2 regions of the Xanthomonas sp. NCPPB 3174 genome follow, and region 1 is predicted to be linked to the other one. Evidence: riboswitches for the same ligand, from Rfam matches in the RefSeq annotation. Region 1 holds a riboswitch; the other holds the start of a gene.
The links. A riboswitch is a leader RNA that binds a small molecule or an ion and turns the genes downstream of it on or off. The one in region 1 is predicted to bind cobalamin.

Region 1 (11,717 bases):
GGCCTTTGCCCATCCCGTGTCGGGACTGAAGTCCCTCCCACATGTGCGTGCAAGGATTGGAGCACGGACTTCATCGTCTGGCCATGCTGATCGGCCTTGTCGCGACCGCATACCGGCCGTGCGCCACCTACAATGCACACTTCTTCCCTGTCCTGGCACGACATGACGTTTCCGTATGCAGTGGTGGTGTTCGACCTCGACGGCACCCTGGTCGACAGCGGCGCCGACATCGCCGAGGCGCTGAACCGCACCCTGGTCGACTTCGGCCTGCCGCGGGTGCCGGAGGCGACCGTGCTCGGCTGGATCGGCGAGGGCGTGCGCAAGCTGGTCGAGGCCGCCTGGCGGCATGCCGGGGATACCACGCCGATCGATGCGGTGATGCCGACCTTCATGCGCCACTACGCCGAGTGCCTGTTGCGCAGTCCGCGGCTGTATCCGGGGGCGGCGGACGCGCTGACGCACCTGCACGCGGAAGGCGTGACGCTGGCGCTGTGCACCAACAAGCCGGCGGCGATGGTGCCACCGCTGCTGCAGCATCTGGGCGTGGCCGAGCTGTTTTCCGCGGTCCTGGGCGGCGACAGCCTGCCCGAGCGCAAGCCCAGCCCGGTGCCGTTGCTGCACCTGGCGCAGCAGTTCGCGCAGCCGCCGGCGCGCTGTCTGATGGTCGGCGATTCGGGGACCGACCTGCAGGCCGGGCACGCCGCCGGCATGCCGGTGGCGCTGGTGCGCTACGGCTATCCGCGCGACCTGGATCTGGCCACGGCCGACGTGGTGCTGCTGATGGACGATCTGCGCGAGCTGCTGCAGCTGCGTTGATACGACTGCGGCAAGCACCGAGGACTAGCGCAACGATCGGGATGCGCTTGTAGGAGCGGCTTCAGCCGCGACGGGCGTTCCCGAGAAAGCCCGTCGCGGCTGAAGCCGCGCCTGCAGCGCATGACGCAGGACGCCCCTCTCCCCCCGGGAGAGGGGTTGGGGTGAGGGGCCGGGCGCGTAGCGCGCATCGCACTGTCAGGTGGTGCCGCGATGCATGAGCACGAGGGCGGCTGTTTGCGTTCGGCAGCCAGCGGCCCTTATCGCGAGCGACCAATTGCGCGATGCGTCGCGCATGCCTGCTTTGCGAATGCGCGCATCTACATGCGGTGTGGTCGCACATGCCGCCTTTCGTAGGAGCTGCTTCAGCCGCGACGGGCTTCCCGGAAAGCCCATCGCGGCTGAAGCCGCTCCTACAAAAAAGACGCGTGTTGTGGCCGCGCCGTTGCCCCGCGCCACGCCGGCTGGCGCAGCGCGGGGCGCCGGCTCAGCGCGCCGCTGGCGCGTAACGCAGGGTCAGCGCGTATTCGCGGCCCGGCTGGTTGTACCAGTTCACCGTCTGGTAGTCGCGATCGAACACGTTGCTGGCCTTGGCCTGCAGTGTCCAGTCCGGGGTGAAGGCGTATTCCGCGCGCAGGTCGACGGTGCCGTAGCCGGCCAGGCGCACGCGGTTGGCCGCGTCGTCGAAGCGGTGGCCGCTGCCGAACACGGTGACGCCGAGCTTGACCGGGCCGATGCCGCGGTCCACGTCCAGGCGCGCGGTGTTCTGCGCGCGGCGCGCCAGCCAGTTGTCGCGGTTGTCGCCGTCGCTGCGGTTGCGCGGATCGGTGTGGCTCAGCTGCGCCGACAGTTCCCAGCCGGCCAGCAGCGCATAGCCGGTCAGTTCGGCGCCGCGGATGCGTGCCTCGTCCACGTTGACCGGCAGGAAGCTGACCGCGTCGTAGGAGATCAGGTCCTTGACCCGGGTCTCGTAGGCGTTGAAGGTCCAGTTCCAGCTGTCGGCGTACTGCGCAATGCCGAGGTTGCCGCTCTTGGAGCGTTCCGGCTTCAACGCCGGATTGCCGGCGAACGGGTAGTACAGGTCGTTGAAGGTCGGCGCCTTGAAGCCGGTGCCGACGCTGGCGGTGAGCTTGAGGCCATGCGCCAGCGACAGGCCCCAGCCGAGGCTGCCGGTGGTGTGCTCGCCGAACTGTTCGTTGTCGTCGCTGCGCACGCTGGCCTGCACCTGCTGCGCGCCGAAGCGGCCCTGGTACTCGGCGAACACGCCGGTGTTGTCGCGGCTGTCGACGTCGAAGGCGGTGGTGCTGGTGACGTGCTCGCGCTGCCAGTCGCTGCCGACGCTGAGCAGGTGGCCTTCGGCCAGGGTGATGTCGCCCTGCAGCGCGGCGGTGTCGCGGCGGCTGTCGAAGGTGCTGACGAAGCTGCGCGTGCGCGCGCCCGGCGCACGGTAGTAGCTGTCGGCGTCGTCGACGTTGCGGCCCAGTTGCGCGGCCAGGTGCAGGCGATCGGAGGGCGTCCAGTCGAGCTTGCCGCTGAACACCTGCTGGGTGTTGTCGGCCTCGTTGCCGGCGAACAGCGGATCGCCGTCGTACTCGTTGCGGCTGTCGATGTTAAGCGCCTGGCCTTCGACGCGCAGCGTGTCGGTCAGCGCGTAGCCGCCGCGCGCGCTCAGCGAGACGTTGCGGTAGCCGTCGCGGTCGGGCTGGTCGACGAAGCAGCCGGCGAACAGCGTGGCCGAGCCGTTGCAGGCATTGATGCCGTCGGTCTTCTGGTAGCCGCCCTGCACGGCCAGCCAGCCGCGCTCGCCGCGGTTGCTGAAGCCGGCGCCGGCCTCGCGCAGGCCATGGTTGCCGCCGCCCAGGCTCAGGTTCTGCTGGAAGCCCTGGCCGCCGCGGCGGGTGAAGATCTGGATGACGCCGCCGATCGCGTCGGAGCCGTACAGGCTCGACCGCGGCCCGCGCACGATCTCGATGCGCTCGATCTGGCTCAGCGGCAGGTCCTGGAACGCGGCCAGGCCGGCGCTGGCCGAGCCGATGCGCACGCCGTCCACCAGCACCAGCACGTGGTCCGATTCGCTGCCGCGCAGGTTCAGCGTGGTCAGCTTGCCCAGGCCGCCCTGGTTGGAGACGCCGATGCCGGCGCGGCCCTGCAGCAACTGCGCCAGCGACGTGGCCTGGCTGCGCTCGATCTCGGCGCGGTCGATGACCTGCGCCGGCACCACGCTGTCCTCCACGGAAATCTGGGTGCGGGTGGCGGTGACCAGGACCTGGTCGAGGTCGGTGGCGGCATCGGCGGCGTGGGCCAGCGCGGGCAGGGACAGGGCGGACGCGATCGCGACCGAAAGCAGGCGGGACGACATGGGTGGCAACTCCGGCGCGCGGCTGCGCGCTGTGACGGCAAGGGAGCCGCGAACGGAAGGTGCAAGCGGACGGCGCCGGACACGGCGCGGCACGCCGCGACGCCCTCCGCATCGCAACCAGTGAACTGCAAGGCCGGTCTCCGGGCTGGCGATCAGGGAGGCGGACCTCCCGGCTGCGACGCCTTCCCATGCCCAGGGCACAGTGGCGCAGGTCGTCAGCGCGGATCGCTTACCGTTGCGGGGGCAGCGCCGGCCTTGTCGCAAGACGCACCGGCTTCCCGTTTCAACCCGCTGGCCGGAGCCGGCGGGTCACCTTGAAGCGGCGCGATTGTACGCGATCGCCGCTGCCCGCGCGGCTCAGTCGGCGTGGGCGCCGTGGCCGTCGTCGTCGCCGTGGCGGTCGCCCACCGGCGTGTCGTGCGTGTCCTGCGCGTAGGCGCCGTCGGCGTCATCGTCGCCGTGCGTGTCGTCGCGGTCGAAGTGGGTGGTCGCCACCGGCCCGGCGACCGGCAGGCCGCGCTGCGCCGGCAGCGCCGCCGTCGCGGTTTCCAGGTCGCCCAGCAACTGCGCGCGCCGCGCCTCGGACAGTTCCTGCCAGTGGCAGCCGCTGAGCGCGCCTTCCAGCGAGTACAGCAGGTTGAGGCTGGGCTTGAAGCCGGCGCGCTTGACCTTGACGAAGGCGCCGACCGCACCGGCCGCCTCCAGGTCCTGCTGCGTGCGCACGCCGACCTGGCGCAGCCACGCCGCGCTCTTGGGGCCGATGTTGCGCAGCTTGGTGGTGCTCATCGCAGGCTGTCGACGAAGACCTGGGCGATCGCTTCCAGGCCGCGCTGATCGTCGGCGTCGAACCGGGCCAGGTCGGGGCTGTCCAGGTCGAACACGCCGACCAGCGCGCCGTCGCGCAGCAGCGGCACCACCAGTTCCGAACGCGAGGCCGCATCGCAGGCGATGTGCCCGGGAAACGCCTCCACGTCGTCGATGCGCTGGGTCTGGCCGCTGCTGGCGGCCGCACCGCACACGCCCTTGTGCAGCGGAATGCGCACGCAGGCCGGCAGGCCCTGGAACGGCCCGACCACCAGTTCCTTGCCGTCGTAGAGGTAGAAACCCACCCAGTTCAGCCGCGGCAGCGCGTGGTACACCAGCGCCGCCAGATTGGCGGCATTGGCGATGCGGTCGGGCTCCCCGGCGACCAGGGCGCGGGCCTGGTCGAGCAACTGGGCGTACTGTTCCGGCTTGCTGCCGGTGAGCGAGGACGAGGCGAACATCGCGCGAGTCTAGCAGCGCGCTGCGTCCGCCGGCACCGCGGCGGCTGACGCGCGCGGCGGGCCCGGCTATCCTGCGCGCCGCCGCGCGTCCCGCCGGCCAACCGACAGGGTTTCGTTCGCATGGCTGTTCCCGCCTTCTACGTCACCGGCACCGATACCGGCATCGGCAAGACCATCGCCAGCACTGCGCTGCTGCATGCCCTGCGCGCGCGCGGCCAGCGCGCGGTGGGCATGAAGCCGGTGGCCAGCGGCTGCACGCGCGAGGCCGAGGGCTGGCGCAATGAGGACGCACTGGCCCTGCAGGAGGCCAGCACGCCACGCCCGCGCTATGACGATCTCAATCCGTACGCGCTGCCGCTGCCGCTGGCGCCGGAACTGGCCGCCGCCGATGCCGGCGTGCAGATGGAGCTGGCGCCGATCGCGGCCGCGTTCGACCGCCTGCGCGCGCAGGCCGACGTGGTGGTGGTGGAAGGCGTGGGTGGCTGGGCGGCGCCGCTGTCGGCGACGCTGGACCAGGCCGATCTGGCGCGGGCGCTGCGGCTGCCGGTGGTGCTGGTGGTCGGCCTGCGCCTGGGCTGCCTCAACCACGCCCGGCTCAGCGCCGCGGCGATCGCCGCCGACGGCCTGCAGTGCATTGGCTGGATCGGCAACGAGATCGACCCGGCGATGGAGCGCATCGACGACAACATGGCGATGCTGCGCGCGCGCCTGCCGATGCCGTGCTGGGGGCGGTTGCCGTACCGGCCGCAACCGCAGGCCGAGCAGTTGGCAGCGCAGTTGCAGCCGTGGGCGGGCATGTCGCCGGGCTGATCGACACCGGGCGGGTTGTGTTGGAGGGACTTCAGTCCCGACGGCCCCAACCAATGAAGCGCCAGTGCTGCAGCCCCAAAAGGAAATCAGGGATGCCGAAGCGCAAGGGATCAACCAATCCCGAATCCCCAATCCCAAATCCCACCCACAAAAAAAGGCCCGGTAGAGGGAGGGATCTACCGGGCCTGGGGGTTGCACGGGGGGAGGGACCCATGCAGACCGAGGGTGCGTCGGGCGGCGGACCGCAGCGACGTCGAATCGGGTGTTACTTCGCGGCGGGCTTGGCCTTGGGCGCGGCCTGTTCGGTCGCCGCCTCGAACTGGTGCTTGGCGAGCTGGCCGATGGCCTCGGAGGTCTTCAGGCCCAGGCCGAACACTTCCTGGTTGGCCGTGGCCAGCCGCTCGAAGTTGTCGCGGGCGATCTGCAGGCCCTTCGGCCACAGCGCCTGCACGGTGCCCAGGTCGCGCGCCTCGGTCAGTTCGCCGAGGAAGCCGGTGGTGGCCGACACGTTCTTCTCGAAGGTCTTCAACTGCACGCCGAACACGCTCTCGGCGCTCTCCAGCGCCAGGCGGTTGGCACGCGCCGCGGCAGCGGCGAACTGCTGGGTGTAGCTGCTGAACTGGTCGTTGAATTGAGCGGACATCATGCAACTCCGTTGGAATGCCGACTGCTGTTGCGGTGCAACATACGCCCATTCTGCTGCGATGCAACAAAATTTTCTGAAGTCGCTCAGGATTCGTTCAAACTGCTTTTCTGATCAATGGCTTGACGCAATTCTGCCGGCGCTTGCCGATCGCCTCCGCGCCTCCGGCGGACGCCAACTGCGCGCGACAAGGAACAGGCGGGCCGGCACGCAGGCCCTCGGTCGTCGCGCCGCCGCCCTTACGATTCCCGAATCCCCATTCCCATTCCCGGCCTTCTTCAACCCGGCCCGCGATACCGGCACCCAGACGTGCAGGTCTCGTGCACCACCACCTCGCTCAGCAGCGGCAGCGCCGGCTTGAGTCGCTCCCAGATCCACACCGCCAGGCGTTCGCTGGTCGGGTTGTCCAGCCCGTCGATGTCGTTGAGGTAGTGGTGGTCGAGTTGGTCGTAGAGCGGGCGGAACGCCGCCTTGATATCGCCGAAATCCATGACCCAGCCGCTCTCGGCGCCGGGTTCGCCGCTGACGTGCAGCTCGATGCGGAACGAATGCCCGTGCAGGCGCGCGCACTTGTGGCCGGGCGGCACGTTGGGCAGGCGGTGCGCGGCTTCGAGGGTGAAGACTTTGAAGATATCCATGGGCGGCATTGTACGGTCAGGGGTGGAGCGGCAAGGCGCGGTGCCGGGTGCAGGCAGCGACCATGGCGTTGTGCTGAGTTAGCAGGCGACAGGCGTGCGAGGCCGGGTGGGTGGACAAAAAAAGCCGCCCCGAAGGGCGGCCTGGGTGTGTGCTACGCGCGCGGCCGCGGATGGCTCAGCGCGGCGCGGCAGGACGGTTGCCGCCGTTGCCGTGGCGGCGACCCTGGCCCTGACGGCGCGCGCCGTCGGCGTGGTTGCCGCCGGGCTTCTTGCTGCCGGCGTGCGCATGCGCGTGCGCCGGTGCATCGCCGTGGCCGCGGCGAGCGTGGCTGCCGCGGCGCGGCGGACGCTGGCCGCCGGGCCGCTCGTCCGGCGGATTGTTGTTGCCCCAGCGGATCGGCGTGACCGGCTCGAAACCGGGCACGTCGCGGATGTCCATGTCGCGCTTGAGCAGGCGTGCGATCGCGCGCAGCAGCTTGGCCTCGTCCTGCGCCACCAGCGACACCGCCTCGCCCTGCGCGCCGTTGCGGCCGGTACGGCCGATACGGTGCACGTAGTCCTCGGCGACCATCGGCAGGTCGTAGTTGATGACCTTGGGCAACTGGTCGATGTCGATGCCGCGCGCGGCGATGTCGGTGGCCACCAGTACGGTGATGCGGCCGGCCTTGAAGTCGCCGAGCGCGCGCAGGCGCTGGCCCTGGCTCTTGTTGCCGTGGATCGCCGCGGCCTTGATCCCGGACTTGTCCAGGAACGTGGTCAGCTTGTCGGCGCCATGCTTGGTGCGGGCGAACACCAGGGTCTGCTTGCGCGAGTCGGCGGCCAGCAGGTGCAGCAGCAGTTCGCGCTTGCGCGCGCCGTCCACCGGATGCACGCGGTGGGCGATGGTGTCGGCCACGGTGTTGCTCGGGGTCGCCTGGATTTCCTGCGGGTCGCGCATGAACTCGCGGGCCAGCTGCTTGATGCCTTCCTCGAAGGTGGCCGAGAACAGCAGGGTCTGGCGGTTCTGCCGCGGCAGCTTGGCGAGGATGCGCTTGATCGACGGCAGGAAGCCCATGTCGAGCATGCGGTCGGCCTCGTCCAGCACCAGGATCTCGATGCCGGACAGGTCCACGCTGCGGCGCTCGAGGTGGTCGAGCAGGCGGCCCGGGCAGGCGATCAGCAGGTCCACGCCACGGCGCAGCGCGTCGAGCTGGTTGCCCATGCCCACGCCGCCGTAGATGGTGGCGCTGGGGATGCGCAGGTACTTGCTGTAGCCGCGCAGGCTGTCGTGGACCTGGGTGGCCAGTTCGCGGGTCGGGGTCAGCACCAGGGCGCGCGGCTTGCGCGGGCCGGCGCCCACGGTCTGCGGCGAGGTGCCCAGGTGCTGCAGCAGCGGCAGGCCGAACGCGGCGGTCTTGCCGGTGCCGGTCTGCGCACCGGCCATCAGGTCATGGCCTTCCAGGGCGACGGGAATGGCCTGCGCCTGGATCGGGGTGGGGGTTTCGTAGCCCTGCTCGGCCAGCGCGCGCAGCAGGAAGGGCGCAAGGCCCAGGGATTCGAACGACATGAGAATGCTCCGGATAACGCGCCGACGCCGGGACGGACCCGGCGCGCAGGCGCAAGTAGGTGAGGCTCGGAGCGTTCCCGTGAACCGCGCTGCGAGAGGGTGGATCAACCCGCAGCGCGAGGCTGGGGTTCGTCGGCACCACGAAAGGCGTCGGGCGGGGCGGGCGAGTCGGATCGTTGCGATCCTGGCCTCGCCGGCGGTCCCTGAGGGAAACGGACGGCCGCATGCAGACCGGGGCAGTGTACCTGAATTGGCGCGCTGCACAAAATGCGGGTCCGTTTCAGTTGAAACCAAGCCGCCGTCTGGCCGTACAATCGCCCGCTCAGCCCCCAGCACTGGACGGACATGAAGCTAGGTTCCCTGAAGGAAGGCGGTCGCGACGGCACCCTGATCGTCGTGTCCCGTGATCTGACCCGCGCAGTGCGCGCCACCGGCATCGCGCCGACCCTGCAGCGCGCGCTGGAGGACTGGAGCAACCTCGCCCCGCGCCTGAACGCCCTGTCCGAGTCGCTCAACGACGGCAGCGCCGACGGCCAGTTCGACCTGGACATGGCGGCGCTGGCCGCGCCGCTGCCGCGCGCCTACGAGTTCCTCGATGGCAGCGCCTATCTGCCGCACGTGGAGCGCGTGCGCCGCGCGCGCGGCGCCGAGGTGCCGGAGAGCTTCTACACCGACCCGCTGATGTACCAGGCGGTCAGCGCCGGCTTCTGCGGCCCGCGCGATGCGGTCAAGGTGGTCAGCGAGGACTACGGCATCGACCTGGAGGCCGAGATCGTGGTGGTCACCGACGACGTGCCGATGGCGGTGACGCCGGCGCAGGCCGCCGCGCACATCCAGCTCATCGGCCTGGTCAACGACGTGTCGCTGCGCAACCTGATCCCGCCGGAACTGGCCAAGGGCTTCGGCTTCGTGCAGTCCAAGCCGCGTTCGGCGCTGTCGCCGGTGTTCGTCACTCCCGACGAACTGGGCGAGGCCTGGCAGGGCAACAAGGTGCACCTGCCGCTGCTGACCCACATCAACGGCGCCTGGTTCGGCGCGCCGGAAGCCGGCGAGGACATGCAGTTCGATTTCGCGCAGCTGGTCGCGCACGCGGCCAAGACCCGGCCGCTGGCGGCGGGCGCGGTGATCGGTTCGGGCACCATCGCCAACCAGGACACCGCGCGCGGCGCCTCCTGCTTCGCCGAGCAGCGCACCGTCGAAACCCTGCGCGACGGCAAGCCGAGCACGCCGTACATGTCCTTCGGCGACGTGGTGCGGATCGAAATGCTGGACCGTGACGGAGTGAGCATCTTCGGCGCGATCGAGCAGCGCATCGAGCAGGCGCCGCTGCCCTGACCCGGCCGGCGGCGGTGCCGGGGCGACCGGCGGCGCCGCAGCCCAGGTGTCCACCGGTATCGTTGTCGATTGCGCAGACGGAGGCGGGCATGGACGAGGCACTGCAGCTCTACACCTACTGGCGCTCCAGCGCCGCGTATCGGGTGCGCATCGGGCTGGAGTTGAAGGGGCTGTCCTACCAGTCGCTGCCGGTGCACCTGGTGCGCGACGGCGGGCAGCAGCACTCGCCGGAGTATGCGCGGCTGAACCCGCAGGAACTGGTGCCGACCCTGTGCCACGACGGCCAGCCGATCCGCCAGTCGCTGGCGATCCTGGAGTACCTGGACGAGCGCTGGCCGGAGCCGCCGCTGCTGCCGGACGCGCCGATCGACCGCGCCCGCGTGCGCGGCCTGGCGCAACTGATCGCCTGCGACATCCACCCGCTCAACAACCTGCGCGTGGCGCAGTTCTTCGAGAGCGCCTGGAACGTGCCGCAACCCGAGCGCGAGGAGTGGATGCGGCACTGGATGCAGGTCGGCTTCGACGCGCTGGAGCAGTTGCTGGCCGAGTCGCCGGATACCGGCAGTTTCTGCCACGGCGAGCAGCCGGGCCTGGCCGATTGCTGCCTGGTGCCGCAGCTGTACAACGCGCGCCGCTTCGGCGTGGACCTGCAGGTGTATCCGACCCTGGAGCGAATCGAGCGCGCCTGCCTGGCCCTGCCGGCGTTCGACGCGGCACGCCCGGAACACCAGCCGGACGCGCAGTGAAATTCGCCGTGTCGTAGGAGCGGCTTCAGCCGCGACCGATGTACCGGTGATGCCCGATCGGCGAAGTTGCCGCCATGCCTGCCGCCCCGCGGCGACCGCCACTGGATCCCCGGTCCGCCGTTGCCGCCGTCGCTGCGGGACCAGCGCGACTGGCGTCTGCGAACGCCCGGTCGCGGCTGAAGCCGCTCCTACGAGGTCGCTTCCACAGGCGCTTGCGGCAAACTCGCTGGGTGCACTGTGGGAGGGACTTCAGTCCCGACGCGCAGCAGCCTGGACGTGGTGTTTGCCCCCGGCAAGGGCGGCACCGCGGCAACCGCCGACGGACTCTCCGGTCAGCCGTTGCCGCCGTCGCTGCGGGACCGGCGCGACCAGGCATCTGCGAACGCCCGGTCGCGGCTGAAGCCGCTCCTACGCGCCTATTCCTGCATAGGCGCCGCATTGCGTGCGGCGATGCGCTCAGACGAAGCCGTGGGTGATGCGCGGCGCGGCGCTGGGGCCGCTGTCGTAGTCGGCGTAGGGGTCGTGTTCGCCGCTGCCGCCTTCGGACAGGCGGAACTTCAGCGCCAGGCCGTCGCGCGAGTCGGCCGCGCGCAGCGCTTCCTCCTGCTCGATCTGGCCCTGCTTGACCATGCGGAACAGGCACTGGTCGAAGGTCTCCATGCCGTCCTCCAGCGACTCCTCCATCGCCTGCTTGATCTCGTGGACCTGGCCGCGGCGCAGCAGGTCGCGGATCATCGGGGTGTTCAGCAGCACTTCCGAGGCCGGCCGGCGGCGGCCGGTGTTGTCCTTGACCAGGCGCTGCGAGATCACCGCGCGCAGGTTCAGCGACAGGTTCATCAGCACGTTCTTGTGCGCGCTCTCGGGGAAGAAGTTGAGGATGCGCTCGATGGTCTGGTCGGCATTGTTGGAGTGCAGGGTGGCCAGGCACAGGTGCCCGGTCTCGGCGAAGGCGATGGCCGCCTCCATGGTCTCCGCGTCCAGGATCTCGCCGATCAGGATCACGTCCGGCGCCTCGCGCATCGCGTTCTTCAGCGCGTTGTGGAAGGCGTGGGTGTCCAGGCCGACCTCGCGCTGGTTGACGATGGACAGCTTGTGCTTGTGCAGGTACTCGATCGGGTCCTCGATGGTGAGGATGTGCCCGGTGGTGGTGCTGTTGCGGTAGTCGATCATCGATGCCAGCGAGGTGGACTTGCCCGAGCCGGTCGAACCGACCACCAGGACCAGCCCGCGCGGGGTCATGATCACGTCCTTGAGCACCTGCGGCAGGTGCAGTTCCTCGATGCTGGGGATCTTGCTGCGGATCGCGCGGATCACCATGCCGACCTCGCCGCGCTGCTTGAACACGTTGACGCGGAAGCGCCCGGCGTCCTGCAGGGCGATGGCCATGTTCAATTCCAGCTCCCGCTCGAACTGCGGCACCTGGCCCTCGTCCATCAACGAATAGGCGATCTTCTTGACCATGCCCGGCGGCAGGCCGGTGGCGCCGAGCGGGTACAGCTTGCCTTCGATCTTGATATAGACCGGTGCTCCTGTGGTCAGGAACATGTCCGAGGCGTTCTTTT
Region 2 (11,717 bases), 380 kb from region 1:
GTCAAATCGAGCGCGCCATGCTCAGTTCCGCCTACAACGCCGAGACCGTCGCCGCCTTCATCCAGGGCGCGCGCCGTCTGCTGGTGCTGACCGGTGCCGGCATGTCCGCCGAGAGCGGGGTGCCGACCTTCCGTGGCCAGGACGACAGCCTGTGGTCGCGCTTCGATCCCGAGCAACTGGCCACCGAGGATGCCTGGCGTGCCGACCCGGCCCTGGTCTGGGGCTGGTACCGCTGGCGCACGGCGATCGTGGCGCAGGCCCAGCCGCACGCCGGACACCTGGCGCTGGCGCGCCTGGCCGAGGTCCGCCACACCACCCTGGTGACCCAGAACGTGGACGACCTGCACCAGCGCGCCGGCAGCGAGGTCGCCGCGCACGTGCACGGCCGCCTGTCGGCGCTGCGCTGCAGCGACTGCGGCCAGCCCTGGCGCGGCTTGCTGCCGCCGATCGACGTGCACACCCCCAGCCAGCGCCTGGCGCCGCCGGTGTGCGCGGCCTGCGGCGGCACGGTGCGCCCGGGCGTGGTGTGGTTCGGCGAAGCGTTGCCGGCGGCGGAGTGGGCGCGCGCGCAGACTGCGGCCGACACCGCCGACCTGGTGCTGGTGATCGGCAGTTCCGGCCTGGTCTATCCGGCCGCCAGCCTGCCGCTGCAGGCCAAGGAGCGCGGCGCCTGCGTGGTCGAGATCAATCCCGAACCCAGTGCTTTGTCGGCCCGTGCGGATCTGCACTGGCGCGACAGCGCCGCGGTGGCGCTGCCGTTGCTGCTGCAGCAGTGCATGGTGGCCTGAGCGCGTTGCCGGCCGCGGGAGCCGCGCGCGGCGCTCAGCGCAGTGTGTGCAGGAACGCGTCCACCGCCGCGGTGTAGGCCGAGGGCAGGCCCAGGTCGCGGTTGATCTCCGCGTGGCTGGCATCCTGCGGCAGCACCTCGACGCGGATGCCGCGGGCGTTGGCCTTGGCGGCCAGGTGGCTTGCCTGCGCGCAGGCATCGGCACGGCGGCTGGAGCACACCGCCAGCAGCGGCGGCGCGCTGGCGCCCATGACGTGGTACGGCGAGGCGGCGATCCAGTCGCTGCGCACGCTGCCGAAGGCGCGGTCGTACAGCGGCAGATGCCGTTGCTGCATCACCTGCTCCACGTCCATCGCCGCACTGTCCAGCGCTACCGTGCCCAGCGGTCGGCGCGCCCCGGCCTGCGCCAGCAGGTCCGGCGACAGGTCGAGCAGGCTCACCAGGTGCGCGCCGGCCGAGTGGCCCATCAGCACCAGCCGCGCCGGATCGGCGCCCCACTGCGGCGCCAGCTGCTGGATCCGCGCGACCGCGCGCGCCACGTCCTGCGCCTGCTGCAGCGGCGTCGCCTGCGGCAGCAGGCGGTAGTTCAGCGACACCAGCACATGGCCCTGCGGCAGCCAGTGCGCGACCTTGTTGGCGGCCACGCCGGGGTTGTCCTTGTCGCCATCGGCCCAGCCGCCGCCGTGCACCATCACCAGCAGCGGCGCCTGGCGCGCGCCGGCCGGCAGGTACACGTCCATGCGCTGCGCCGGATCCGGGCCGTAGGCGACATCGCGCAGCACTTGCGCGCCGGCGGGCAGTGGCGCACGCGCGGTGTCGGCGCGATCGCCCTGCAGACGCTGCAGCAGGCGTGCGCGCAGGCGCCCGTCCTGGGCGTGGGCAGGCGTGATGGTCAGCGCCGGCAACAGCAGCGCCAGGGCGAGCAGGCAATGGGTGGGCGACGGGCGGGACAGGCGCATGACGGATCACTCCTTGAAGGACGGCGAGGGAGGGCGTGGCGCGGCCGGCCGGTGTAGGCGCCGACATGCGCCGGTTCAGGCCGGGCGCAGGTGCAGGGTGGCGCACAAGCCGTGTGGGGCGATGGGCTGCAGCAGCAACGCGCCGCGATGCTGGCGGGCGATGCGCTCGACGATCGCCAGGCCCAGTCCGCTGCCGCCATGGCCGCCGTGCACGAACGGCTGCAGCGCGCGCGCCGCCAGCGCCGGGTCCAGGCCGGGGCCGTGGTCGCGCACCTCGATGCGCCAGCCATCGCCGCCGTCGCTGTGCAGGCGCAGCTGGAACGGCGCGGCGCCGTGCCGTTCGGCGTTGCCGATGAGGTTGCCGAGCGCGCGCTGCAGCGCCAGCGGCCGCCCGTGCAGCGGTGCTTGCGCGGGCAGGACGGCCTCCCAGCCAGGTTGCGCCGCGCCCAGCGCCTGCCGGCAGAGGTCGGCCAGGTCCAGGGCCACGGCGGGTTCGTCGCGGCCGTCGCGGGCGTAGGCGATGAACTGCGCCAGGATCGCGTCGATCTCGCCGATGTCGCGCTCCATGCCCTCGCGCAGTTCCGGCTCCACCTGCGGCAGCAGCGCCAGCGCGTACTGCAGCCGGGTCAGCGGGGTGCGCAGGTCGTGGGAGATGCCGGCCAGCAGCAGCGCACGCTCGGCCGCGGCCTGGCGCACGTCGGCGCTGGCCGCGGTGAGCGCCTGCGCCAGCGCGGCGACTTCGCGCGGGCCGCCGGTGGCGATCGGTCCGGCGTCTTCGCCGCGCACCAGGTGCGGCGCGGCCTGCGCCAGTTGCCGCAGCGGCCGCACCAGCCGCCGCGCGACCAGCGCAGCGGCAAGCCAGACCAGCAGCGCGCAGCCGGCCAGCATCGCCACCGAAAATCGCCGCAGGCCGTGTCCGCGCGGCTGGCTGGAGAACGCGATCCACAGCGGCGTGGGCGTGGCCAACTGCAGCCACAGGGTGCCGTCGGCGTCGCGCCGCAACGCGCGCCCGGGGCCGAGCTGGTCGGCCGCGCGGCGCTGCACGGCGTCGACCAGCGGGCCGGCGGCATTGGCCGTGGGCGGCGCGCTGCGCAGTTGCAGCCCGGCCTCGCGCAACGCCGGCGCCAGCGCCGCGGCGGCCGGCGAGCGCTGCAGCGCCTCGGCGACATTGGCGAAGCCGTGCAGCACGCGCAGTTGCTGCTGCGCTGCCGGGCGCAACGCCAGTTCGCGGCCGAGCAGCAGCGCCAGCAGGCCGGCGCCGGCCAGCACCAGCGCGATCACCAGCGCCAGTTGCCCGAACAGGCTGCGCGGCCAGCCGCTGGCGCGGAAGGCAGGCGCGCTCATGCCTGCGGCTCCGGCGGTACGTACACATAGCCCACGCCCCACACCGTCTGGATCAGCCGCGGCGTGCGCACGTCGTCTTCCAGCAGCTTGCGCAGCCGCGCCACGATCACGTCGATGCTGCGGCCCAGCGGTTCGTATTCGCGGCCGTGCGCCAGGCTGGACAGGCGGTCGCGGCTCAGCGGCTGCTGCGGGTGCCGCAGCAGCACCGACAGCACCGCGAACTCGGCGGTGGTGAGCTTCAGCGGTTCGCCGTCGCGCCGCAGTTCGCGCCGTCCCAGGTGCAGGCGGAAGCGGCCGAAGCCGATCTCGCCGCCGTCCGGCTGCGGCGCGCCGGCGCCGCCCGGGCGGGTACGGCGCAGCACCGCGCGGATCCGCGCCAGCAGCTCGCGCGGGTTGACCGGCTTGGGCAGGTAGTCGTCGGCGCCGATCTCCAGGCCGACGATGCGGTCGATCTCGTCGCCCTTGGCGGTCAGCATCACGATCGGGGTGTGGTCGCCCTGGCCGCGCAAGCGTCGGCAGATCTCCAGGCCGTTCTCGCCGGGCAGCATCAGGTCCAGCACCACCAGGTCGTAGTGGCCGCGCGCCAGCGCCTGCTGCAGTTGCACGCCGTCGGCCACCGCCTTGACCGCGAAGCCCTGGCTTTCCAGGTAGCGGCACAGCAGGGCGCGCAGGCGGTCGTCGTCGTCGACCAGCAGCAGGCGGGGAGCGGGCGCGGCATCGTGCATGGACGCCACTATCGGCTGCGCCGCGGCCTGGCGGCAACGGCGATGGCGGCGTATCTGTAAGCGGATGTTTCCGCCGTGGCCTGCGGCAACATCCGCTGGCCGATCCGGCGCCCCGCGCGCCGGCGCCGTGACTACGGTGATGCCTGGCAGCACGCCGCTGCCGTCACCGGAGAACACCATGTCGCTGTCCCGTCGCATCACTCCCTTGCTGCTGGCGCTGGCCGCCAGCGTTCTGGTCGCGCCCAGTGCACCGGCACGCGAGCACACCCGCACGCGCACCGCCGGCGGCGCCGATGGCGCCCGCCACGCGGCCGTGCAGGCCAGCGCCAGCGGCGCCCACGGCAGCGTGCAGCGCGCCCGCCAATGGCAGGCCGACGGCCAGGGCAACGCCAGCGCCAGCAGCGCCGCCACCCGCACGACGGCCGCCGGCGGCAGCGCCACGCGCCAGGGCAGTGCCGACCGCAACGCCGACGGCAGCGCCAGCCGCCAGGGCAGCGCCAGCGTGCAAGGCGCCGACGGCGCCACTGCCAGCAGCAGCGGCAGCCTGGCTCGCGCCGCCGACGGCACCCTCAGCGGCAGCCGCCAGAGCAGCGTCGCGGGCACACAGGGCAGCTACCAGGGCAGCACCAGCGTGCAGGACGGCAGCGTCGTCCACACCGGCACCTGCACCGACGCCAGCGGCGCGGTGGTGCCGTGCCGGCCCTAGGCGAGGCGGCGGTGTCGGGGGCCGTCCGGGAGCGCCAACGCCCCTGGCCGCGGCCGGCTTCACGGCCCCGTCACGGCCGTGAACGGCCGTCGCGGCGGGACCGCAATCGACTGCCGGCGGCAAACCGTTGCCAGGCTTAGGTTTTCGTAATTCCACCCATATTTAGCGTTGACGTCGCCGACCGACCCCACTATCTTGGGGTGGTCGGTTCCGGCGGCCACAAGCCGCGGGATCAAAAGGGAAGCCGGTGCGGCGTGCCAACGCCAACTCCGGCGCTGCCCCGCAGCGGTAATTGGGAACGAACCCGTCATCCGCACTGAGGCGCCCGCCTTGGGAAGCGACGGGCTAGGAACCGGCCACGGCCGTTGCCCATCAGCCCGAAGACCTGCCGACAGCCGCGCGAAGCACACCGCGCGGCGCCGACCGCGCGCTCTCCGGGGGGAGAGGGTCGGTGCAGCGATGACCGCCCGCAGGCCCGGTGCCTGCGCCGTTTGCAGTCTTCGCGACACCGCCCGCCCACCTGCGAACCCGGTCGGACCGCTGCCTGCGAGGGTCGGGCGGCCGCGTGCACCACGCTTGGAGACCTTCATGAGCCAGACCCACAGCCTGCCGGCCACCGCGTCCGTCGACGCCGCCGTCGACCCCACGACCGCTGCCGCCACTGCCCAGCCGGAGCCGACGGCCAGCAGCGAGCCGAGCAACGACCAGCGCGCCGTGACCTGGATCGTCAAGGACGGCGGCAACCGCCGCATGGCCTTCGACCGCTCGCGCCTGCAGCGCACCCTGGACCGGATCCACGCCGAGTTCCCGCAGCTGGACGTGAGCGACTACGAGCGCAAGGCCTTCGCCTTCATCGAGAAGAAGGAAAGCCTGTCGGCCGACGACATGGTCGACTACCTGATCCGCGAGGCCGAGTCGCGTGTGGACATCGCCACGCCGGAGTGGGAGTACTTCGCCGCGCGCCTGTACCTGGACCGCCTGTACAAGCGCGCCAGCAAGAACCGTTTCTACGATGCCGGCGAGAAGTACGGCTCCTACGTCGGCCTGCAGGAAAGCCTGGCCGACCGCGGCGTGTACTCGATCGACATCCTCAAGAACTACTCCAAGGACGAACTGGCCGAAGCCGGCCGCATGATCGATCCGGAGCGCGACAAGCTGTTCGCCTACAACGGCCTGTACCTGCTGGCCACGCGTTACCTGGCCACCGACAACTCGCGCAAGGTCTACGAACTGCCGCAGGAGCGCTGGCTGACCATCGCCCTGTACCTGATGCAGGACGAGAAGCCGCGCGAGCGCCGCATGCAGTTGGTCGGCGAGGCCTACTGGGCGCTGTCCAACCTGTACATGACCGTGGCCACGCCGACCCTGGCCAACGCCGGCAAGATCGGCGGGCAGCTGTCGAGCTGCTTCATCGACACCGTCGACGACAGCCTGCAGGGCATCTACGACTCCAACACCGACGTGGCGCGCGTGTCCAAGCACGGCGGCGGCGTCGGCGCCTACCTGGGCTATGTGCGTTCGTCCGGCTCGGCGATCCGCGGCGTGAAGAACTCCAGCGGCGGCGTGGTGCCGTGGATCAAGCAGCTCAACAACACCGCCGTGTCGGTGGACCAGCTCGGCCAGCGCAAGGGCGCCATCGCCGTGTACCTGGACATCTGGCACCGCGACATCGAGGCGTTCCTGGACCTGCGCCTGAACAACGGCGACCAGCGCCTGCGCGCGCACGACGTGTTCACCGCGGTGTGCGTGCCGGACATCTTCATGGAAGCGGTGGAGCGCCGCGGCGAGTGGTACCTGTTCGACCCGCACGAGGTGAAGGAGGTCAAGGGCTGGTACCTGCAGGACTTCTTCGACGAGAAGCGCGGCGAAGGCAGCTTCCGCGCCCGCTACGAGGAAGTGGTGGCCGACGAGCGCATCGGCCGCAAGGTGGTCAAGGCCATCGACATGTTCAAGCGGATCATGGTCAGCCAGCTGGAGACCGGCAACCCGTTCATGTTCTATCGCGACGAAGTCAATCGCATGAACCCGAACAAGCACCAGGGCATGGTGTATTCCAGCAACCTGTGCACCGAGATCCTGCAGAACATGAGCCCGACGCGGGTCATCCAGGAGATGATCAGCGGCGACCAGATCGTCACCACCAAGCAGGCCGGCGACTTCGTCGTGTGCAACCTGTCCTCGGTGAACCTGGGCCGTGCGGTCACCGCGCAGCCGGACCTGCTGTCGCCGGACATCCTGGAGCGGCTGATCCGCGTCCAGGTGCGCATGCTCGACAACGTCATCGACCTCAACGAGCTGCCGGTGCCGCAGGCCACCATCACCAACCAGAAGTACCGCGCGATCGGCCTGGGCACCTTCGGCTGGCACCACCTGCTGGCGCAGAAGGGCATCGACTGGAATTCGCCGGAGGCCGAGGCGTACAGCGATTCGCTGTACGAGCGCATCAACTACCTGACCATCCAGGCGAGCCTGGCGCTGGCCAAGGAGAAGGGCGCGTACAAGGTGTTCAAGGGCAGCGACTGGCAGAACGGCGAGTACTTCACCAAGCGCGGCTACGACAGCGCCGAGTGGCAGGAACTGGCCGCGCAGGTGAGCGTGCACGGCGTGCGCAACGCCTGGATGGTGGCGGTGGCACCGAACATGAGCACCGCGCAGATCGCCGGCTCCACCGCGTCGATCGACCCGATCTACAGCGCGTTCTACTACGAAGAGAAGAAGGACTTCCGCCGTCCGGTGGTGGCGCCGGGGCTGACCGTGGACACCTATCCGTACTACGAGAAGGGCGCCTACAAGGTCGACCAGTTCGCCAGCGTGCGCCAGAACGCGCGCCGCCAGCGCCACGTCGACCAGTCGATCAGCTTCAACTTCTACGTGCCCAGCGGCATCCGCGCCAGCACCCTGCTGGACCTGCACATGACCGCATGGAAGGAAGGCCTGAAGACCACCTACTACGTGCGTTCCAACGACATCGACATCAGCGAGTGCGAGTGGTGCTCGAGCTGATCGCCGGCGTCTGACGCCCACGCCGCGCGGCAGGCTCGACCTGCCGCGCGCGTCCCGCATTCCCGCGCCGCCCGCCGGCGCCGTTCACCCGACTACCGAAGCACATCCATGGCCATCGCGCTCGACCGCATCAAGATCCTCGAACCGCTGCACCCCAACCGCTCCACCGGCATCATCAACGGCACCACCAGCGGCATCCTCAACTGGAACGACATCCCGTACCCGTCCTTCTACCGGGCGTACAAGGAGCTGTCGACCAACTTCTGGATCCCCGACGAAGTGGACATGAAGGGCGATGCCAAGCAGTACGGGGAGCTGTCGGCGCGCGAGAAGAACGCCTACGACTCGATCATCGGCCTGCTGGCCACGCTGGATTCGCCGCAGACGCGCTTCATCTACAACGTCGCCGAATACATCACCGACCCGGCCGCGCACGCCAACGCCGCGATCATCGGCCAGCAGGAAGTGATCCACAACGAGAGCTACTCGTACGTGCTGGCCTCGATCGCCGGCCTGGCCGACCAGAACCGCGTGTTCGAGATCGCGCGCACGCATCCGACCATCATCGCGCGCAACCAGCCGATCATGCAGGCCTACGACGACTTCATGCGCGAGAAGACCGCAGAGACCCTGCTGCGCTCGCTGATCCAGTCCTCGATCCTGGAAGGCATCAACTTCTATTCCGGCTTCGCGTATTTCTACAACCTGGTGCGGCAGAACCGCATGACCGGCACCGGCAAGATCATCAGCTTCATCAACCGCGACGAACTGGCCCACACCAAGTTCATCAGCGAGCTGATCCGCGCCATCATCGGCGAGAACGCCGAGCTGCAGACCAACGAGCTGACCGACTACGTGCACCAGGCCTTCGAACACGCGATCCGCCTGGAGACCGAGTGGTCCTCGGAAGTGCTCGACGGCATCGAGGGCATCGACGTGGACGAGATGATCCAGTACGTGAAGTACCGCGCCAACAAGATGTCCGGCATGCTCGGCATCGAGAAGCTGTACAGCGGCGCCAGCGACAACGTGATGCCCTGGATCAAGGCCTACGCCGACAACTTCACCGAGACCAAGACCGACTTCTTCGAGATGCGCAACGCCAGCTACAAGAAGACCAACTCGGACAACGGCTTCGACGATCTGTGAAGAGCCGGGATTGGGGATTCGGGATTGGGGATTGGCAAAAGCGAACCCCGCCCTGACGAATCCCGAATCCCCAATCCCGAATCCCCGCCTCATGAAAATCTTGCTCGCCTACGCTTCGCTCAGCGGCAACACCCGCGACGTCGCCCGCCGCGTGCATGCGCAGTGCGAGGCGGCGGGGCACGCGGTGACCTGGATCCACACCGACCTGCAGACGCTGCAGGGTGCGCTCGGCGACGCAGGGCGCGCGGCGGCGTTCGACCTGCATCTGCTCGGCAGCTGGACCGACAACGCCGGACGCACGCCGTCGGAGATGAAGCGCTACATCGCCGAGCTGGTCGAGGCGACCGGCAAGACGATCGAGGTGGCGGCGTTCGGCACCGGCGAGACGCAGTGGGGGCTGGAGTACTACTGCGGGGCGGTCAAGCGCATCGCGCGGTTCTTCGACAGCGCCTATCCATTGCTGGAGATCGAGCAGATGCCGCACGGCGACCGCGACAACGCGGCGATCGACGCCTGGTGCGCGCAGGTGCTGGCGTTGCGCGCGGCGCGGCTCCTGCAGCCCGATGTAGCGGCGGTGTCGCAGGACGTGGTCGGCACGGCTGGAACCGATGCCGTGCAGACCGCAGTGCCGTTGCCTGCCGGCAGCGGCTGATCCTTTTCCTTTTTCCGCCCCGGGCGCCGACCATCGCCGCGCCGGGCGTCACGTTCCAGACGAGGTCCGTTCCATGCTCACCACCATCACCGTTTCCAGTGCCGAACAGTTCGCCGATGCCCTCGCCGCGCACCCGCGCGTGCTGGCCGATTTCAACAAGGACAACTGCCCGGGCTGCCGCATGCTCGACAAGTCGCTGGAGCGTTTCGCCGAGAGCGACACGGCGCAGGGCGTGACCCTGCTCAAGGTGAAGATGGAAGACGTGGGCGAGGAGTTCTTCCGTGCCCAGGGCCTGCGGCAGACGCCGACGCTGATGCTGTTCCGCCAGGGAGAGGAAGTGGCGCGGGTGCCCGGCTTCGTGCCGCCGGCCAAGATCGACGAAGCGGTGCGCACGCACTTGGGCTGAGCGCGCCGCGTTCCTCGCACCTCGTATCTCGTAGGAGCGGCTTCAGCCGCGACGGGCTTTCCCATAGCGTTTGTCGCGGCTGAAGCTGCTCCTACGGGTTTTCTCGTCGGACCGTGAAACTCAAGCAACAGCAAAGGCTTTCGCCTTGCGGCGAGTCACTTTTCTTTGCTTGTGCAAAGAAAAGTAACCAAAAGAAAGCACACCCTGCCTACGCGCCCTCCGCGCTAACGCGCTCCGGGTCCGCGTCCAGCCCGGGGATCCGCGGAAGGGGCATCCTGCCCCTGCCGCGGACGGCGTACATCCATGTACGCCGCCCTTCGGGTGTTTCCCCGCGCTGGCCGCCGCTACGGAAGGGAACCCGGTAAGTCAAAAGCCAAAGCAACAGCAACAGCCGGAGCAACAGCAACGGCAACAGCAACGGCCGAAGCGACTGCCGCTGCAGCGCACGCCCGCATCATTGCAGCGTTCGCAAGCGAATGCGCTACGCGTGGTGGCCCACGTTGCTTGTCGATCATGTTGGACGCGAAAAACGACGCCGGTTTTCGAAGAAGCTACAGGCGCAGTTGTGCATGGCGTACAGGTGGCTGTGTCGGCGTGCACCAAGATCAGGGGCATCGCCATTGCAATGACGTATGTACGCGCTGTATCCGCACTAGCTTCTGCTTTTGCTATTGATGTTGCGTTGGCTTTCGACTTACCGGGTTCCCTTCCGCGAATCCCCGGTGCATCCGCGGACCCGGAGCGCGCAGCGCGGAGGGCGCAAGGCAGGGCGCGCTTGACCAGCCTTCGGCTGTGGTAAAGCGCTTCTTTTGGTTACCTTTTCTTTGCGCGAGCAAAGAAAAGTAACTCGCCCGTTAGGGCGAAAGCCTTTGCTCTCGTCTACCGGGAAAAAGCTCGCGGCTAAAGCCGCTCCTACATTTCTACCAAGAGAGCGCAGCCATGCACCGCCGCTCCTACCCACGCCTGCCCGCCGCATGCCCCTGCGCCAGCTGCCATAGGTGGCGCACGATCGGCATCGCCTGCGCAGTGGCCGGCAGCGCGGCCAGCGCCAACCGCGCCATCGGCACGCGGCCGTCGATGTCCAGATAGCGCACGCCGGGCAACTGCACCTGCGCGGTCGAGGCGGGGACGACCGACACGCCCAGTTCGGCCGCCACCAGGTTGACGATGGAGGACATCTGCGGCGCTTCCTGTTCGATCTTCAGCTCGAAGCCGGCCTGGCGGCAGGCGTCGAGGATCTCGTCGTAGAGGCTGGTGCCGAAGCTGCGCGGGAACAGGATGAAGGGTTCGCCGGCCAGCGCCGACAGCGGGGCGCGGCGGCGCTTGGCCAGGCGGTGCGCGGCCGGTACCGCGATCTTCATCGGTTCGTCGGGCAGCTTGAGCAACTGCAGTTCCGAGGGCGTGGCCACGCTGTAGCGGATGAAGGCCGCATCCAGCCGTCCCTGCAGCAGCGCGGCGAGCAGGCCGGCGGTGTTGGTCTCTTCCAGCGCCAGCGTCACCGCCGGCCAGCCGCGGCGGAAGCCGCGCACCAGAGTCGGCACGATCGGGTTGAACGCGGCCGAGGCGGTGAAGCCTAGCCGCAGCACGCCGCTTTCGCCGCGTGCGGCGCGGCGTGCGGCATCGCCGGCGCGCTCGAGGTCGGCGAGCACGCGCCGGGCTTCGGTGCGGAAGGCGCGGCCGGCATCGGTGAGCTCGGCGCCGCGCGGTGTGCGCACGAACAGCGGCGTGCCCAGCTCCTCCTCCAGTGCGCGGATCTGCTGGCTCAGCGGCGGTTGTTGGATGCCCAGTTGCGCCGCGGCGCGGGTGAAGTGTCCGGCCTCGGCCACGGCCAGGAAATAGCGCAGGTGGCGCAGTTCCATGTCATATCCGACACATATGGAGAACGGGCCGATCATATATTGGACGCCGAGGCCGGTCGGGCGAATACTGGCCTTCCGTTTCCCGCCACGACCCATCCCGTGAACGCCTCCAGCCAATGCCCGCCGG

Region 2: it holds a riboswitch for cobalamin, as region 1 does, so the genes downstream of both, AC1PK7_RS20230 (ribonucleoside-diphosphate reductase subunit alpha) here and btuB (TonB-dependent vitamin B12 receptor) in region 1, are expected to answer to the same signal.

What each region holds. Positions count from the first base shown of each region.
Region 1 covers NZ_CM161517.1:4,300,676-4,312,392, reverse strand. Annotated here, with positions in the region: gene gph (phosphoglycolate phosphatase) at 163-816, shown strand; gene btuB (TonB-dependent vitamin B12 receptor) at 1,301-3,172, opposite strand; cobalamin riboswitch at 3,287-3,504, opposite strand; gene AC1PK7_RS18515 (TfoX/Sxy family protein) at 3,530-3,958, opposite strand; gene AC1PK7_RS18510 (GAF domain-containing protein) at 3,955-4,437, opposite strand; gene bioD (dethiobiotin synthase) at 4,558-5,247, shown strand; gene AC1PK7_RS18500 (phasin family protein) at 5,513-5,890, opposite strand; gene queD (6-carboxytetrahydropterin synthase QueD) at 6,169-6,528, opposite strand; gene AC1PK7_RS18490 (DEAD/DEAH box helicase) at 6,704-8,074, opposite strand; gene AC1PK7_RS18485 (fumarylacetoacetate hydrolase family protein) at 8,420-9,409, shown strand; gene maiA (maleylacetoacetate isomerase) at 9,499-10,155, shown strand; gene AC1PK7_RS18475 (PilT/PilU family type 4a pilus ATPase) at 10,612-11,717, opposite strand, start outside.
Region 2 covers NZ_CM161517.1:4,681,138-4,692,854, reverse strand. Annotated here, with positions in the region: gene AC1PK7_RS20255 (SIR2 family NAD-dependent protein deacylase) at 18-788, shown strand; gene AC1PK7_RS20250 (alpha/beta hydrolase) at 823-1,746, opposite strand; gene AC1PK7_RS20245 (ATP-binding protein) at 1,822-3,090, opposite strand; gene ompR (osmolarity response regulator transcription factor OmpR) at 3,087-3,815, opposite strand; gene AC1PK7_RS20235 (hypothetical protein) at 3,994-4,521, shown strand; cobalamin riboswitch at 4,710-4,928, shown strand; gene AC1PK7_RS20230 (ribonucleoside-diphosphate reductase subunit alpha) at 5,110-7,524, shown strand; gene AC1PK7_RS20225 (ribonucleotide-diphosphate reductase subunit beta) at 7,633-8,673, shown strand; gene AC1PK7_RS20220 (flavodoxin) at 8,765-9,325, shown strand; gene AC1PK7_RS20215 (thioredoxin family protein) at 9,399-9,731, shown strand; gene AC1PK7_RS20210 (LysR family transcriptional regulator) at 10,685-11,590, opposite strand; gene AC1PK7_RS20205 (MFS transporter) at 11,690-11,717, shown strand, end outside.